DNA from 2 places in the Streptomyces sp. AN091965 genome. Region 1 is predicted to be linked to the other one. Evidence: riboswitches for the same ligand, from Rfam matches in the RefSeq annotation. Region 1 holds a riboswitch; the other holds the start of a gene.

The links. Region 1 has a riboswitch for glycine ahead of gcvT (glycine cleavage system aminomethyltransferase GcvT). Riboswitches for the same ligand answer to the same signal wherever they lie in the genome.
Region 2: it holds a riboswitch for glycine, as region 1 does, so the genes downstream of both, gcvP (aminomethyl-transferring glycine dehydrogenase) here and gcvT (glycine cleavage system aminomethyltransferase GcvT) in region 1, are expected to answer to the same signal.

The regions. Positions count from the first base shown of each region.
Region 1 covers NZ_JALDMY010000001.1:6,649,235-6,656,280, reverse strand. The annotation lists gene MQV74_RS28460 (enhanced serine sensitivity protein SseB) at 1-473, opposite strand, end outside; gene MQV74_RS28455 (AAA family ATPase) at 544-1,308, opposite strand; glycine riboswitch at 1,443-1,545, shown strand; gene gcvT (glycine cleavage system aminomethyltransferase GcvT) at 1,721-2,854, shown strand; gene gcvH (glycine cleavage system protein GcvH) at 3,009-3,386, shown strand; gene glyA (serine hydroxymethyltransferase) at 3,412-4,674, shown strand; gene MQV74_RS28435 (L-serine ammonia-lyase) at 4,869-6,239, shown strand; gene MQV74_RS28430 (phosphatidylinositol-specific phospholipase C) at 6,260-7,046, opposite strand, start outside.
Region 2 covers NZ_JALDMY010000001.1:2,019,232-2,026,277, reverse strand. The annotation lists gene MQV74_RS08085 (MerR family transcriptional regulator) at 1-426, shown strand, start outside; gene MQV74_RS08080 (DNA polymerase IV) at 645-2,183, shown strand; gene MQV74_RS08075 (PRC-barrel domain-containing protein) at 2,330-2,728, opposite strand; glycine riboswitch at 2,858-2,955, shown strand; gene gcvP (aminomethyl-transferring glycine dehydrogenase) at 3,142-6,030, shown strand; gene MQV74_RS08065 (DUF5999 family protein) at 6,207-6,413, opposite strand; gene MQV74_RS08060 (hypothetical protein) at 6,736-7,046, opposite strand, start outside.

The DNA of each region.
Region 1 (7,046 bases):
AAGAGCCGCACCCGGCCGCCGCTCGCGGGCCCGTCCAGCTCCGTGCGACCCACCTGGCACAGCGCGGCCACCGCGGCGGGCGGCAGCGGCACCGCCACCGTGCCCTCCGGGTTGAGCGCGATGCCGAGCTCCGGCGCCAGGCCGCGCGCGAACTCCACCGCGGGCGCCACCGTGCAGCTCATCCGCCCCCCGGTGACCTGCTGGAACTCCTGCTCCGAGGTGAAGACGGGCACGTACGCCTGCCCGTGGAGCTCCAGCGTCGGCAGGTCGAGCGTGCCGCTCTCGGGCCCGCCCCCGTTCGGCAGCGGGATCCACAGCCTGCTGCGGCCCAGCACCTCGACCATGCGTGCGCCGGTCTCCTCGGACGGCGGCGCGCCGAGCGAGGCGGCGAGCACCTCCTCCAGTTCGTTGGCGGGCCAGCCGCCGTAGGGATGGGCGTGCGCCTGTGCCGGTACGTCCCCCGGAAAGTCCATCTGTCTCGACCTCTGCTCTGCGTGCTGTCTGCGGCCCGACCCTAACGCCGCCGGGCCCGCGCGCCCCGCCCTACCCGCCCCGGCCCTCGAAGCCCAGCGCGCGCAGCGCCCCCGCCGCCTCCCGGTCGAGCAGCACCGCCGAGCCGCAGCCGCGCGGAAGGCTCCCGCTCTCGGCGGCCCGGACCAGGCGGCCGACCGTCCTGCGGTGGCGCGCGAAGGCGTACCGGGAGACCCCGCGCCCCCGGGCGCGCTGGCCGTCCAGGGCCACGGGGGCGGGCACGTCGAGCAGCAGCAGGTGCAGCGTGGCCCCGCGCCGGGCCGCCGCACGGGCGAGCCAGCGGCGCACCCACGGCTGGGTGCCGCAGTCGTGGACGACGACGCCGGTGCCCGCGCGCAGCGTCCGGCGCAGGTGGGCGTAGTGCGCGAGGCGGACCAGGGGGCGGTAGAGCGCGTACGGGATCCGGCGCGGCACCCGGGCCGCCCAGCGGTCGCGGGTGTCCTGGGAGTCCACGCGCGGGCCCGCCACGGCGCGCCGCATCAGCGTGGACTTGCCGCTGCCGGGCAGCCCGGAGACCACCACGACGTCCCCCGCGGCGAACACCAGGCGGTGCGGGCCGTGCCCGGAGCGGCCCCTGAGGTCGCGCACGACGGCCCGGCGGGAACCGGCGACGGCCTCCCGCGCGGGCGGCGCGGGGGCGCCCGGCTGCGGGGGCAGGGCGGCGCCCGCGCCGGGCAGCACCGCCCCCGCCCTGGGCAGCGAGACACCCGTGGTCGTCGCGTAAGCACTGCTCCTGCGCACCGTGATCGGCCTCCCCATGCTCGTCACGTCACTCATCCCCAGTACTTCTCCGTGGTATGTAAAGAGAAGGTAATGCCCTACGAAGACGACACCGGGGGACTCCCTGGTTGCGGCTGTTGTGAAGCGGGGGCGCGTGCAATGATGTGCGCGCCAACTCCATACCGGCCGCTTGAATCCGCGCGGGAGAGTCCCCGGTGACGCAGGAGCGTCGTGGGGCGCCGAAGGAGCAAGTTCCTCCCTTGAATCTCTCAGGCCCCGTACCGCGCGGGCGAGGCACATCTGAAAAGCGAGCCACTCCCCCGACGAGCGCGTCCAGCTCGGCCCGCGGGACGGCTCCACCCAAGGTGCAAGTCATGCTCCGTCATACGCACGGGGCGTGGTGAACCTCTCAGGTTTATGACAGATGGGGAGGACAGACCTCGCCCGTCATGCCCTGGAGCCAGTACTGATGAGTCAGACCGCACGCGCCCCACGTCAGACCGCCCTCGACGCCCTGCACCGTTCGCTGGGCGCCACGATGACCGACTTCGCGGGCTGGGACATGCCGCTGCGGTACGGCAGCGAGCGCGACGAGCACAACGCCGTGCGCACCAAGGCCGGCCTCTTCGACCTCTCCCACATGGGCGAGATCACCGTCACCGGCGCCCAGGCCGTGGACCTGCTGAACTTCGCGCTCGTCGGCAACATCGGCTCCGTCTCCGTGGGCCGCGCCCGGTACACCATGATCTGCCGGCAGGACGGCGGCATCCTGGACGACCTGATCGTCTACCGCCTGGCCGAGACCGAGTACATGGTCGTGGCCAACGCCTCCAACGCCCAGACCGTCCTGGACGCCCTCACCGAGCGCGCCGCCGGGTTCGACGCCGAGGTCCGCGACGACCGCGACGCCTACGCCCTGATCGCGGTGCAGGGCCCGGAGTCCCCCGGCATCCTGAAGTCCCTCACGGACGCCGACCTGGACGGCCTGAAGTACTACGCGGGCCTGCCGGGCACCGTGGCGGGCGTGCCCGCCCTGATCGCCCGCACCGGCTACACCGGCGAGGACGGCTTCGAGCTGTTCGTGCAGCCGCAGCACGCCGAGAAGCTCTGGCGGGCGCTCACGGACGCAGGTACCCCCGTCGGGCTCGTGCCATGCGGTCTGTCCTGCCGCGACACGCTCCGCCTGGAGGCGGGCATGCCGCTGTACGGCAACGAGCTGACGACGTCGCTCACCCCCTTCGACGCGGGCCTCGGCCGGGTCGTGAAGTTCGACAAGACGACGCACGCCGACGACTTCGTGGGGCACGACGCCCTGAAGGCCGCCGCCGAGCGCGCCGAGAGCGCGCCCCCGCGCAAGCTCGTCGGGCTGGTCGCCGAGGGCCGCAGGGTGCCGCGCGCGGGCATGGACGTGGTGGCGAACGGCGAGGTCATCGGCCAGATCACCTCCGGCGCCCCGTCGCCGACGCTCGGCAAGCCGATCGCGATGGCGTATGTGGACCCGGCCCACGCCGAGGCGGGCACGGCGGGCGTGGGCGTGGACGTCCGCGGCACCCACGAGCCCTACGAGGTCGTGGCGCTGCCGTTCTACAAGCGGCAGAAGTGACGCACGGCCCGCGCCGGACCTGATCCCACGGTGATCCCGCGGGCGCGCCGGAGTCCGGTCCGTCCGCCGGTGCCCCGTCCGTCCCGTCTCACTCCGTAAGACTGCACATCCCCGCGTTCATCAGCACACGCCCGCGTACAGGAGAATTCACGCCATGAGCAACCCCCAGCAGCTGCGTTACAGCAAGGAGCACGAGTGGCTGTCGGCCACCGAGGACGGTGTGGCGACGGTCGGCATCACCGAGTTCGCGGCCAACGCGCTCGGCGACGTCGTCTTCGCCCAGCTCCCGGCGGTCGGCGACACGGTCGCCGCGGGTGAGACCTGCGGTGAGCTGGAGTCGACGAAGTCGGTCAGCGACCTGTACTCGCCGGTTTCGGGTGAGGTCGTCGAGGCCAACCAGGACGTTGTGGACGACCCGTCCCTGGTGAACTCGGCCCCCTTCGAGGGCGGCTGGCTGTTCAAGGTGCGCGTCGCCGAGGAGCCGGGCGACCTGCTCTCCGCCGACGAGTACACCGAGTTCGCAGGCAGCTGACCCCGGCGTAAGGACTGATCTTCCGATGTCGCTTCTGAACACCCCTCTCCACGAGCTCGACCCGGACGTGGCCGCGGCCGTCGACGCCGAGCTGAACCGCCAGCAGTCCACCCTGGAAATGATCGCCTCGGAGAACTTCGCTCCGGTCGCCGTCATGGAGGCCCAGGGCACGGTCCTCACCAACAAGTACGCCGAGGGCTACCCCGGCCGCCGCTACTACGGCGGCTGCGAGCACGTCGACGTGGCCGAGCAGATCGCGATCGACCGGGTCAAGGAGCTGTTCGGCGCCGAGTACGCGAACGTCCAGCCGCACTCCGGCGCCTCCGCCAACCAGGCCGCCCTCTTCGCCATCGCCAAGCCCGGCGACACGATCCTCGGCCTGGACCTGGCGCACGGCGGCCACCTCACCCACGGCATGCGCCTGAACTTCTCCGGCAAGCAGTTCAACGTGGTCCCGTACCACGTGGACGAGGCCGGTCTGGTCGACATGGCCGAGGTCGAGCGCCTGGCCAAGGAGAACAGCCCCAAGGTGATCATCGCGGGCTGGTCCGCCTACCCGCGTCAGCTCGACTTCGCCGAGTTCCGCCGGATCGCCGACGAGGTCGGCGCGTACCTGTGGGTCGACATGGCGCACTTCGCCGGTCTCGTCGCCGCGGGCCTGCACCCGAACCCGGTGCCGTTCGCGGACGTGGTGACCTCCACCACGCACAAGACGCTCGGCGGCCCGCGCGGCGGCATCATCCTGGCCCGCAACAAGGACTTCGCGAAGAAGCTGAACTCCGCGGTCTTCCCCGGCTTCCAGGGCGGCCCCCTGGAGCACGTGATCGCGGCCAAGGCCGTCTCCTTCAAGGTCGCGGCCTCCGAGGAGTTCAAGGAGCGCCAGCAGCGCACCCTGGACGGCGCCCGCATCCTGGCCGAGCGCCTGGTCCAGGACGACGCCAAGGCCGTCGGCGTGGACGTCCTGTCCGGCGGCACGGACGTGCACCTGGTCCTGGTCGACCTGCGCAACAGCGAGCTGGACGGCCAGCAGGCCGAGGACCGCCTGCACGAGGTCGGCATCACGGTCAACCGCAACGCCGTCCCGAACGACCCGCGCCCGCCTATGGTCACCTCGGGCCTGCGCATCGGCACCCCGGCCCTGGCCACCCGCGGCTTCGACGCCGACGACTTCCGCGAGGTCGCCGACGTCATCGCGGAGGCGCTGAAGCCCGGCTTCGACGCCGAGTCCCTGCGGGGCCGGGTGTCCGCTCTGGCCGCGAAGCACCCGCTGTACCCCGGCCTGAAGTAGTTTCGTACGCTTTTCTTGGTACGGACTTCCGGGGCACCGCGCACACTGGACATGAGGACGGTGGGCGCGGTGCCCCGCACCGCGTGCCCGACCAGCAGACCCGCAAGCCCGTGAAAGCCCGCCGAGCCCGCGCAGCACCGCCCTCGCACGACCGGCAGACAACGGCGTCTACCACCCACCATTGGAGTTCTCTCGTGGCCATCTCGGTCTTCGACCTGTTCTCGATCGGCATCGGCCCGTCCAGCTCCCACACGGTCGGCCCGATGCGCGCGGCGCGCATGTTCGCCCGCCGCCTCAAGAACGAGGGCCTGCTGGCCCACACCACGGCCATACGCGCCGAGCTGTACGGCTCCCTCGGCGCCACCGGCCACGGCCACGGCACGCCCAAGGCCGTCCTCCTCGGCCTGGAGGGCGAGTCCCCGCGCACGGTGAACGTGGAGACGGCCGACGACCGCGTCGAGGAGATCAAGACCTCCCGCAGGCTGAACGTCCTCGGCATGCACGAGATCGACTTCGACTTCGACGAGGACCTGGTCCTGCACCGCCGCAAGGCGCTGCCGTACCACGCGAACGGCATGACGATCTTCGCGTACGACCGCGAAGGCGCCCTCGTCCTGGAGAAGACCTACTACTCGGTAGGCGGCGGCTTCGTCGTCGACGAGGCGGCCGTCGAGGGCCAGAGCCCGATCGTGCCCGACGACACGGTCCTGAAGTACCCCTTCCGCACCGGTGACGAGCTGCTCCGCCTCTCCGCCGAGACGGGCCTGTCCATCTCCGCGATGATGCTGGAGAACGAGAAGGCCTGGCGCACCGAGGAGGAGATCCGCGAGGGTCTGCTCGACATCTGGCGCGTCATGCAGGCCTGCGTCTCGCGCGGCATGTCCCGCGAGGGCATCCTGCCCGGCGGCCTGAAGGTCCGCCGCCGCGCCGCCCACTCCGCCCGCCAGCTGCGCGCCGAGGGCGACCCGCAGGCCCGCGCGATGGAGTGGATCACGCTGTACGCGATGGCGGTGAACGAGGAGAACGCCGCGGGCGGCCGCGTCGTGACCGCCCCGACGAACGGCGCCGCGGGCATCATCCCGGCCGTCCTGCACTACTACATGAACTTCGTGCCCGGCGCCGACGAGGAGGGCGTGGTCCGCTTCCTCCTGGCCGCCGGCGCCATCGGCATGCTCTTCAAGGAGAACGCGTCGATCTCCGGCGCCGAGGTCGGCTGCCAGGGCGAGGTCGGCTCCGCCTGCTCGATGGCGGCGGGCGCCCTCGCCGAGGTCCTCGGCGGCTCCCCGGAGCAGGTGGAGAACGCCGCCGAGATCGGCATGGAGCACAACCTCGGCCTGACCTGCGACCCGGTCGGCGGCCTCGTCCAGATCCCGTGCATCGAGCGCAACGGCATGGCCGCGGTGAAGGCCGTCACCGCCGCCCGCATGGCCATGCGCGGCGACGGCTCCCACAAGGTGTCCCTCGACAAGGTCATCAAGACCATGAAGGAGACCGGCGCCGACATGAGCGTGAAGTACAAGGAGACCGCGCGCGGCGGCCTCGCGGTGAACATCATCGAGTGCTGAGCCGGAGCCCCTTCCGGGGCTCAGTTGTGGGCGATGAGTGACTCCACCAGGCCGGCGCGGGTGTTCGGGTAGTCCATCGGGACGATCCCGAGCCCGCGCCAGGCCCGCCCTTCCGCGCTCTCCAGGAGCGTGTGCACCTTCGGGTTCAGGGTGTCGGAGTTCCAGCGCGGCGGCAGCCCGGCCGCCGTGCTCACGAAGTTGACGTACTGCCTGCCGGGCTGGGCCACCGCCTTGCGGAAGTGCGCCTCGACCTTCGGGTACTTCGCCCCCGGGGCGGCGTTCCAGTCGTCCTGGAGGTCGAAGGTCCCGGTGTCGCCCCACCGGATGCCGCCCGGCAGGCCGCCGTTGTCGGCGATGAGGACGACGCGGCCGCGCACGTCGCCAAGGCGCGGCCAGGCCTGCCCGATGTGGAACAGGGAGCGCCACCCCCGCCGGTCCAGATAGTCCTCGAAGACCGCCCGGAACGCGCTGTCGCTCTCCTCCGAATACTCCTGCTTGACCCGCATGAGGACGGTCTCCCCCGGCTGGGCGGCGAGGAAGTCCCGGCAGGCGCCGAGCACGTCGTCGAAGTTCAGGTTCTGGTAGAACGCCGCGTGGTGGATGGTGAAGGAGCCCTCGAAGGCCCGGCACCGGATGTCCAGGAACCGTATGCCGGAGGCCAGTTGCTGCCCGAGCGTGGTGTTCTGGCACTCCACCCACCAGCCGCCGAAGCGGGCCCCGGAGTCGTGCGTACCGGGAATCGTGAGGCGCTGGAGGGGAGTCGAGGAGTCGATCCCCGCCAGCCAGTCGCGGCCGTCGAGGGGGCGG
Region 2 (7,046 bases), 4.6 Mb from region 1:
TACTGGGCGCGCACCGGTCTCGTCGAGCCCAGCGTGCGCGCCGCGGGCGGCTCCGGCACACAGCGGCTCTACAGCTTCCGCGACGTCGTCGTCCTGAAGATCGTGAAGCGCTTCCTCGACACCGGCGTGTCGTTGCAGAACATCCGCACCACGGTCCAGCACCTGCGGGACAGCGGCTTCCGGGACCTGGAGCGCACGACGCTGATGAGCGACGGCGCGACGGTGTACGAGTGCACGTCGCCCAGCGAGGTGCACGAGCTGCTCCAGGGCGGCCAGGGCGTCTTCGGAATCGCCGTCGGTGTCGTCTGGCGCGATGTCGAGGCGGCGCTGTCGCAGCTGCACGGGGAGCGCGTCGACACGGGGGAGACCCTCGTCGGGAACCACCCGGGGGACGAGCTGGCGCAGCGCCGCAATCGCGCTGTGTGAGGCTCTGCGGGGCGAGCGGAGGCGCTGACGCCCTCCGGGCCCCTCCCGCGCGCCCGAGGCGCGCACAGGGCCGTACGCGCCCTTGATGGGCGCCTGTCCGCGCCGTCTGAGGGGTCGGCCAGTGGCCAAAGGCCCGGGATGCCGTCGTACGGCCTCGCTGACTCGTCCGTCGCCGCAGGTCACGGGCATTGTCAGTGGCGTAGGGCAGCATCAGGGGCGTGAGAACCGCGCCGACGATCCTGCATCTCGACATGGATGCCTTCTACGCGTCCGCCGAGCAGGCCGCGAAGCCGAGCCTGCGCGGCAAGGCCGTCGTGGTCGGCGGCCTCGGGCCGCGGGGCGTGGTCGCGACCGCGTCGTATGAGGCCCGGCGGTTCGGCGTGCACTCGGCGATGCCGATGGGGCAGGCGCGGCGCCTCGCGCCGAACGCCGCGTACCTCGTGCCCCGTTTCGGTCTGTACCGGGAGGTCAGCGAGCAGGTCATGGCGCTGTTGCGGCAGCTGTCGCCGCTCGTTGAACCGCTCAGCCTCGACGAGGCCTTCGTGGACCTGGAGGCGGGCGGCGTCGCCGACGACGAGACGTCCGCGCGGGCCGTGGGGGAGCGGCTGCGGGCGGACATCCTGCGGGTGACCGGGCTCACCGGGTCCGTGGGCCTTGCCGTGTCCAAGATGCTGGCGAAGATCGCCTCCGAGGAGGCCAAGCCCGACGGTCTCGTCCTGATAGCGCCCGGCACGGAGCGGGCGCTGCTCGGGCCGATGCCGGTGCGGGTGCTGCCCGGTGTGGGCCCCGCGACCGGGGACCATCTGCGGCGGGCCGGGATCACCACCGTGGAGGAGCTCGCCGAGGCCGGGGAGGACGAGCTGGTGCGGCTCCTGGGCAAGGCCCACGGCGGGGCGCTGTACGCGATGGCGCTCGCCCGGGACGAGCGGCCCGTGGTGGCCGAGCGGGACACCAAGTCGGTCAGCGTCGAGGACACGTACGACGTGGACATCCACGACCGGGTGCGGGTGCGGTTGGAGGTGGCGCGGCTCGCCGACCGGTGCGTGCAGCGGCTGCGGGCGGCCGGGCACTCCGGGCGGACCATCGTCCTGAAGGTGCGGCGCTTCGACTTCTCGACGCTGACCCGCTCCGAGACGCTGCGGGGGCCGACGGACGATCCGGCCGTGGTGCGGGAGGCGGCGGCGCGGCTCCTGGAGTCCGTGGACACGACGGGCGGGGTGAGGCTGCTCGGCGTCGGGGTGAGCGGCCTCGCGGACTTCACGCAGGAGGACCTGTTCGCGCAGGCCCACGCGGTGCTGCGGACCGAGTCCCTGGCACCCGGGGCCGAGGAGGAAGCGGCGGCTGCCCCGGTGGCCGTCGTGGCCGAGGAAGGCGGGCCCGACGCGGCGTCCGGGTCGGGCGGGGCGGCCGGGGAGCCGGTGGTGCCCGCCGAGCGGCGGTGGCCCGCGGGGCACGACGTACGGCACGCGGTGTACGGGCCCGGTTGGGTGCAGGGCAGCGGTCTGGGGCGGGTGACCGTGCGGTTCGAGACCCCGGATTCGGCGCCGGGGCGGGTGCGGACGTTCCGCACGGACGACCCGGAGCTGGAATCTTCGGATCCGCTGCCTTTGGTGGTGGCGGACGCGGAGGCATTGGCAGAACGGGAGGCTTCGCAGGGGGAGCCGGTGGACCAGGAGGCCTCAGAGGTGGCTCCGGTGGGTCGGGAGACCTCAGCCGGGGAGGACGGGGCGCTGCCGATGGCGGAAGGGGCCGGGTAGGCGCCCTCGGTGCCGTGGTGCCGTGGTGCCGTGGTGCGGCTGGGTTGGGCGCGGCGGGGCGCGTTCGGGCTGCGCCTGCGATGGCGGACCGAGGGCGGCTGGCTGCGGTGGCGCGGCGGCGGTGCGGGTCCGGCGGCGGTGCGGCGTCAGGTGCCCGGCCCGTCCACCCCGTTCGTCCCGTCGGCCCGGTCCGCCCGGTGGCCGAAGTCGTGGTCCGGCAGGGGTGGCGGTGTCACGTCCAGGCCGTAGTGGCGGTAGAGCTGGAGCTCCTGCTCGGGGGAGAGGTGGCGGCCCACGCCGAAGTCGGGGGCGTCCTTGATCAGGGCGCGCTCGAAGGGCACGCGCAGGGTGCCGTCCTGGACCAGCTCGCTGGGCTCCAGCGGGACGAACGCGTCACGGCTGAACAGACCGGTGCGTATGGCTGCCCACTCCGGGGCGCCCGTGGCGTCGTCGAGATAGATCTCGTCGACCGTGCCGATCTTGGTTCCGTCGCGGTCGAACGCCTTGCGGCCGATCAGATTGCGGGGATCGATATCCGTCTGCACGTTCCCTCCCATTGGTCGCGAGTGATCCGGGCTCATTTCGGTCGTCATACCTACGAAAGAGCACATCGGGACGGGCGGCCACTCGAGGGATCGGCCACGGACCGCGCTGGTAGGCTGGCAAGCGGCTGTTGACCCCGTGCGGGAGAGCTCTTCGGTGGCAGCACCGGAGGCGCCGAAGGAGCAACTCCTCCCCGGAATCTCTCAGGCCCCTGTACCGCACGGACGAGGCCACTCTGGAAAGCAGGGCGGGCGTCGGGCGGGCACGCTCGGAACCCTTCCTCACCGACGGTGAAAGCAGAGCCGCTCCGGCGGTCCTGTGAAGCTCTCAGGTTGAGATGACAGAGGGGGAGGCCGTCCGGGTACCCGCGCCGTGGTGCCCCTCGCAGGTCGTGTCAGACCAGGAGGCCTCCGCAATGACAGCCACCCCTCGCACTCCGCTCACGCAGCTCGAGCAGGGAATCCCCTTCGAGCAGCGGCACATCGGGCCCGACGCGGAAGCCCGCGCCAAGATGCTCGCCCAGGTCGGCTACGGCTCCCTGGACGAGCTCACGGCCGTCGCCGTGCCGGATGTGATCAAGAACGCCGAGGCCCTTGAGCTGCCCGGTGCGCGCACCGAGGCCGAGGTCCTGGCCGAGCTGCGCTCCCTCGCGGACCGCAACCAGGTGCTCGACTCGATGATCGGGCTCGGCTACTACGGCACGTTCACGCCGCCCGTGATCCTGCGGAACGTGATGGAGAACCCCTCCTGGTACACCGCGTACACGCCGTACCAGCCGGAGATCTCCCAGGGCCGCCTCGAGGCGCTCCTCAACTTCCAGACCGTCGTCGCCGAGCTGACGGGGCTGCCCACCTCCGGCGCCTCGCTGCTCGACGAGGGCACCGCGGCCGCCGAGGCCATGGCCCTCTCCCGGCGCGTCGGCAAGGTCAAGAACGGTGTGTTCGTCGTCGACGCCGACGTGCTGCCGCAGACCATCGCCGTGATCCGGACTCGGGCCGAGCCGACCGGCGTCGAGGTCGTCGTCACGGACCTCAGCGACGGCATCCCCGCCGACCTCGCCGAGCGCGAGATCAACGGCGTACTGATCCAGTACCCCGGTGCCTCCGGTGCCGTGCGCGACATCAAGCCCGTTATCGAGCAGGCCCACGGCCTGGGCGCGATCGTCACCGTCGCCGCCGATCTGCTCGCGCTCACGCTGCTCACCTCGCCCGGCGAACTCGGCGCCGACATCGCGGTCGGCACCACGCAGCGCTTCGGCGTGCCGATGGGCTTCGGCGGTCCGCACGCGGGCTACATGGCGGTGCACGAGAAGTTCGCCCGCAACCTGCCCGGACGCCTGGTCGGCGTGTCCGTCGACGCCGACGGCAACAAGGCCTACCGCCTGGCCCTGCAGACCCGCGAGCAGCACATCCGCCGCGAGAAGGCGACCAGCAACATCTGTACCGCCCAGGTGCTGCTCGCCGTCATGGCCGGGATGTACGCGGTCTACCACGGCCCCGAGGGCCTGAAGACGATCGCCCGGCGCACCCACCGCTACGCCACGCTGCTCGCCGAGGGCCTCAAGGCCGGCGGGGTCGAGATCGTGCACGGCGCGTACTTCGACACGCTGACCGCGCGGGTGCCCGGCAAGGCCGCCGACGTGGTCGCCGCCGCGCGCGAGGGCGGGGTCAACATCCACCCGGTCGACGCCGACCACGTGTCGTTCGCCTGCGACGAGACCACCACGCGCGCCCAGCTCTCCGCGCTGTGGACGGCGTTCGGCGTCGAGGCCGACGTCGAGGCCCTGGACGCGAGCGTCGCGGACACGCTGCCCGCCGGGCTGCTGCGCACCGACGAGTACCTGACCCACCCGGTCTTCCACCAGCACCGCTCCGAGACCGCGATGCTGCGCTATCTGCGCCGGCTCGCCGACCGCGACTACGCGCTCGACCGCGGCATGATCCCGCTGGGCTCCTGCACGATGAAGCTCAACGCGACCACGGAGATGGAGCCCGTCACCTGGCCGGAGTTCGGTCAGCTGCATCCCTTCGTGCCCGCCCAGCAGGCGCAGGGCTATCTGACCCTGATCCGCGAGCTGGAGGAACGTCTCGCCGAGGTCACCGGCTACGACAAGGTCTCCCTCCAGCCGAACGCGGGCTCCCAGGGTGAGCTTGCCGGTCTGCTCGCGGTGCGCGGCTACCACCGCGCGAACGGCGACGACCAGCGCACCGTCTGCCTCATCCCGTCCTCCGCGCACGGCACCAACGCGGCGAGCGCGGTCATGGCCGGGATGAAGGTCGTCGTGGTGAAGACCGCCGACGACGGCGAGATCGACGTCGAGGACCTGCGCGCCAAGATCGAGAAGCACCGTGCCGAGCTGGCCGTGCTGATGATCACGTACCCGTCCACGCACGGAGTGTTCGAGGAGCACGTCGCCGACATCTGCGCGGCCGTGCACGAGGCGGGCGGTCAGGTGTACGTCGACGGCGCCAACCTCAACGCCCTGGTGGGCCTCGCGAAGCCGGGCCACTTCGGCGGCGACGTCTCGCACCTGAACCTGCACAAGACCTTCTGCATCCCGCACGGCGGCGGCGGCCCCGGCGTCGGCCCGGTCGCGGTGCGCGAGCACCTCGCGCCGTACCTGCCGAACCACCCGCTGCAGCCCGCGGCCGGTCCCGAGACCGGTGTCGGCCCGATCTCCGCCGCGCCGTGGGGCTCGGCGGGCATCCTGCCGATCTCCTGGTCGTACGTCCGGCTCATGGGCGGCGAGGGCCTCAAGCGCGCCACGCAGGTGGCCGTGCTCTCGGCGAACTACATCGCCAAGCGCCTGGAGCCGCACTACCCGGTGCTCTACACCGGCCCCGGCGGGCTCGTCGCGCACGAGTGCATCGTCGACCTGCGGCCGCTGAGCAAGGCCACGGGCGTAAGCGTGGACGACATCGCCAAGCGCCTCATCGACTACGGCTTCCACGCGCCGACCATGTCCTTCCCGGTCGCCGGCACGCTGATGATCGAGCCGACCGAGAGTGAGGACCTGGTCGAGATCGACCGGTTCTGCGAGGCGATGATCGCCATCCGCGGGGAGATCGAGAAGGTCGCGAGCGGCGAGTGGACCGCGGAGGACAACCCGCTGCGGAACGCGCCGCACACGGCGGCCGCCCTCGGCGGCGAGTGGGAGCACGGCTACAGCCGTGCCGAGGCGGTCTTCCCCGCGGGTGTGTCGACCGCGGACAAGTACTGGCCGCCGGTGCGCCGCATCGACCAGGCGTACGGCGACCGCAACCTGGTCTGCTCCTGCCCGCCGCTGGACGCGTACGAGGACTGAACCGCGGACGGGCCGATCCCGACGGCTGAGGGCCCCGGGCGGCAAGCCGTGTGACCCGGGCACGAGTCAGGGCCGGTGCGGAGGACTTCGCGTCTTCCGGGCCGGCCCTGCGGTTCTTACTGGACTGTCTGCTGTTGTCCGGACTATCGGTGGTGCTCCGCTTCCGTGCGGACGGCTCAGGCGGCCGTCATCACCTGATGGGTGCCCAGCGGCCGGTGCGGCGCGATGATCTCGCCGTTCGGCAGCAGCTCACCGGTGTCCTCGAAGAGCAGGACACCGTTGCACAGCAGGCTCCAGCCCTGCTCCGGGTGGTGCGCGATCAGGAGCGCGGCCTCCCGGTCGGCGGATTCGGCTGTCGGGCACGGCGGCTGGTGCTGGCACATGGAAGGGTTCTTTCGCTGCGAAGTGGTGGTTGTCGCGTCTGTGCTGCGGCTCGATGCGGTGGTCATGCCGCCCCCGTTCCCCCGTTGGTTTGGTCGGTCCAGTCCAGTGTTGCCCCACGGACGTGATTCCGCAGGGATTTTGCGGCAGTGCTCCCTACTGCCTTAAGGACGTATCACCCGCCCGGACGGTTCAGCCCAACTCCCCTGTCCCTTCGGGTGGTTCGGCGTGGCCGAAGTGGGCTAGTCCGGATGGGCAATCCGGGCAGGGGCGTGCCCCGCGGCCCAGGGGGCGGCGGGGCACGCAAGCGGAATCGCGCCGGGCTCAGGCGGGTGAGCCGAGCAGCGGGGCCGGGGCCAGGCGGTGGGTGAGCACCGGCAGGAGGTCGGCGACGCGGTGCGGCCGGTGGGCGGCGATGCCCGGGGGCGCCGGGGCGAGCGGCACCAGGATGTCGGTGGGGGCGAGCGGTCCGCTCGCGGCGTCGGCCGCGCGGTCGGCGTGCAGCCACAGGGTGAGCATGTAGAGCTCCGGTACGGACAGCAGACGCGGTTGGTAGAGCTGCGGCATGGCCTCGGCGTGGCGCAGCGCCCGCTCGGCGGACGCGATGTACGGACCCTCGCAGAAGTGCGAGAACG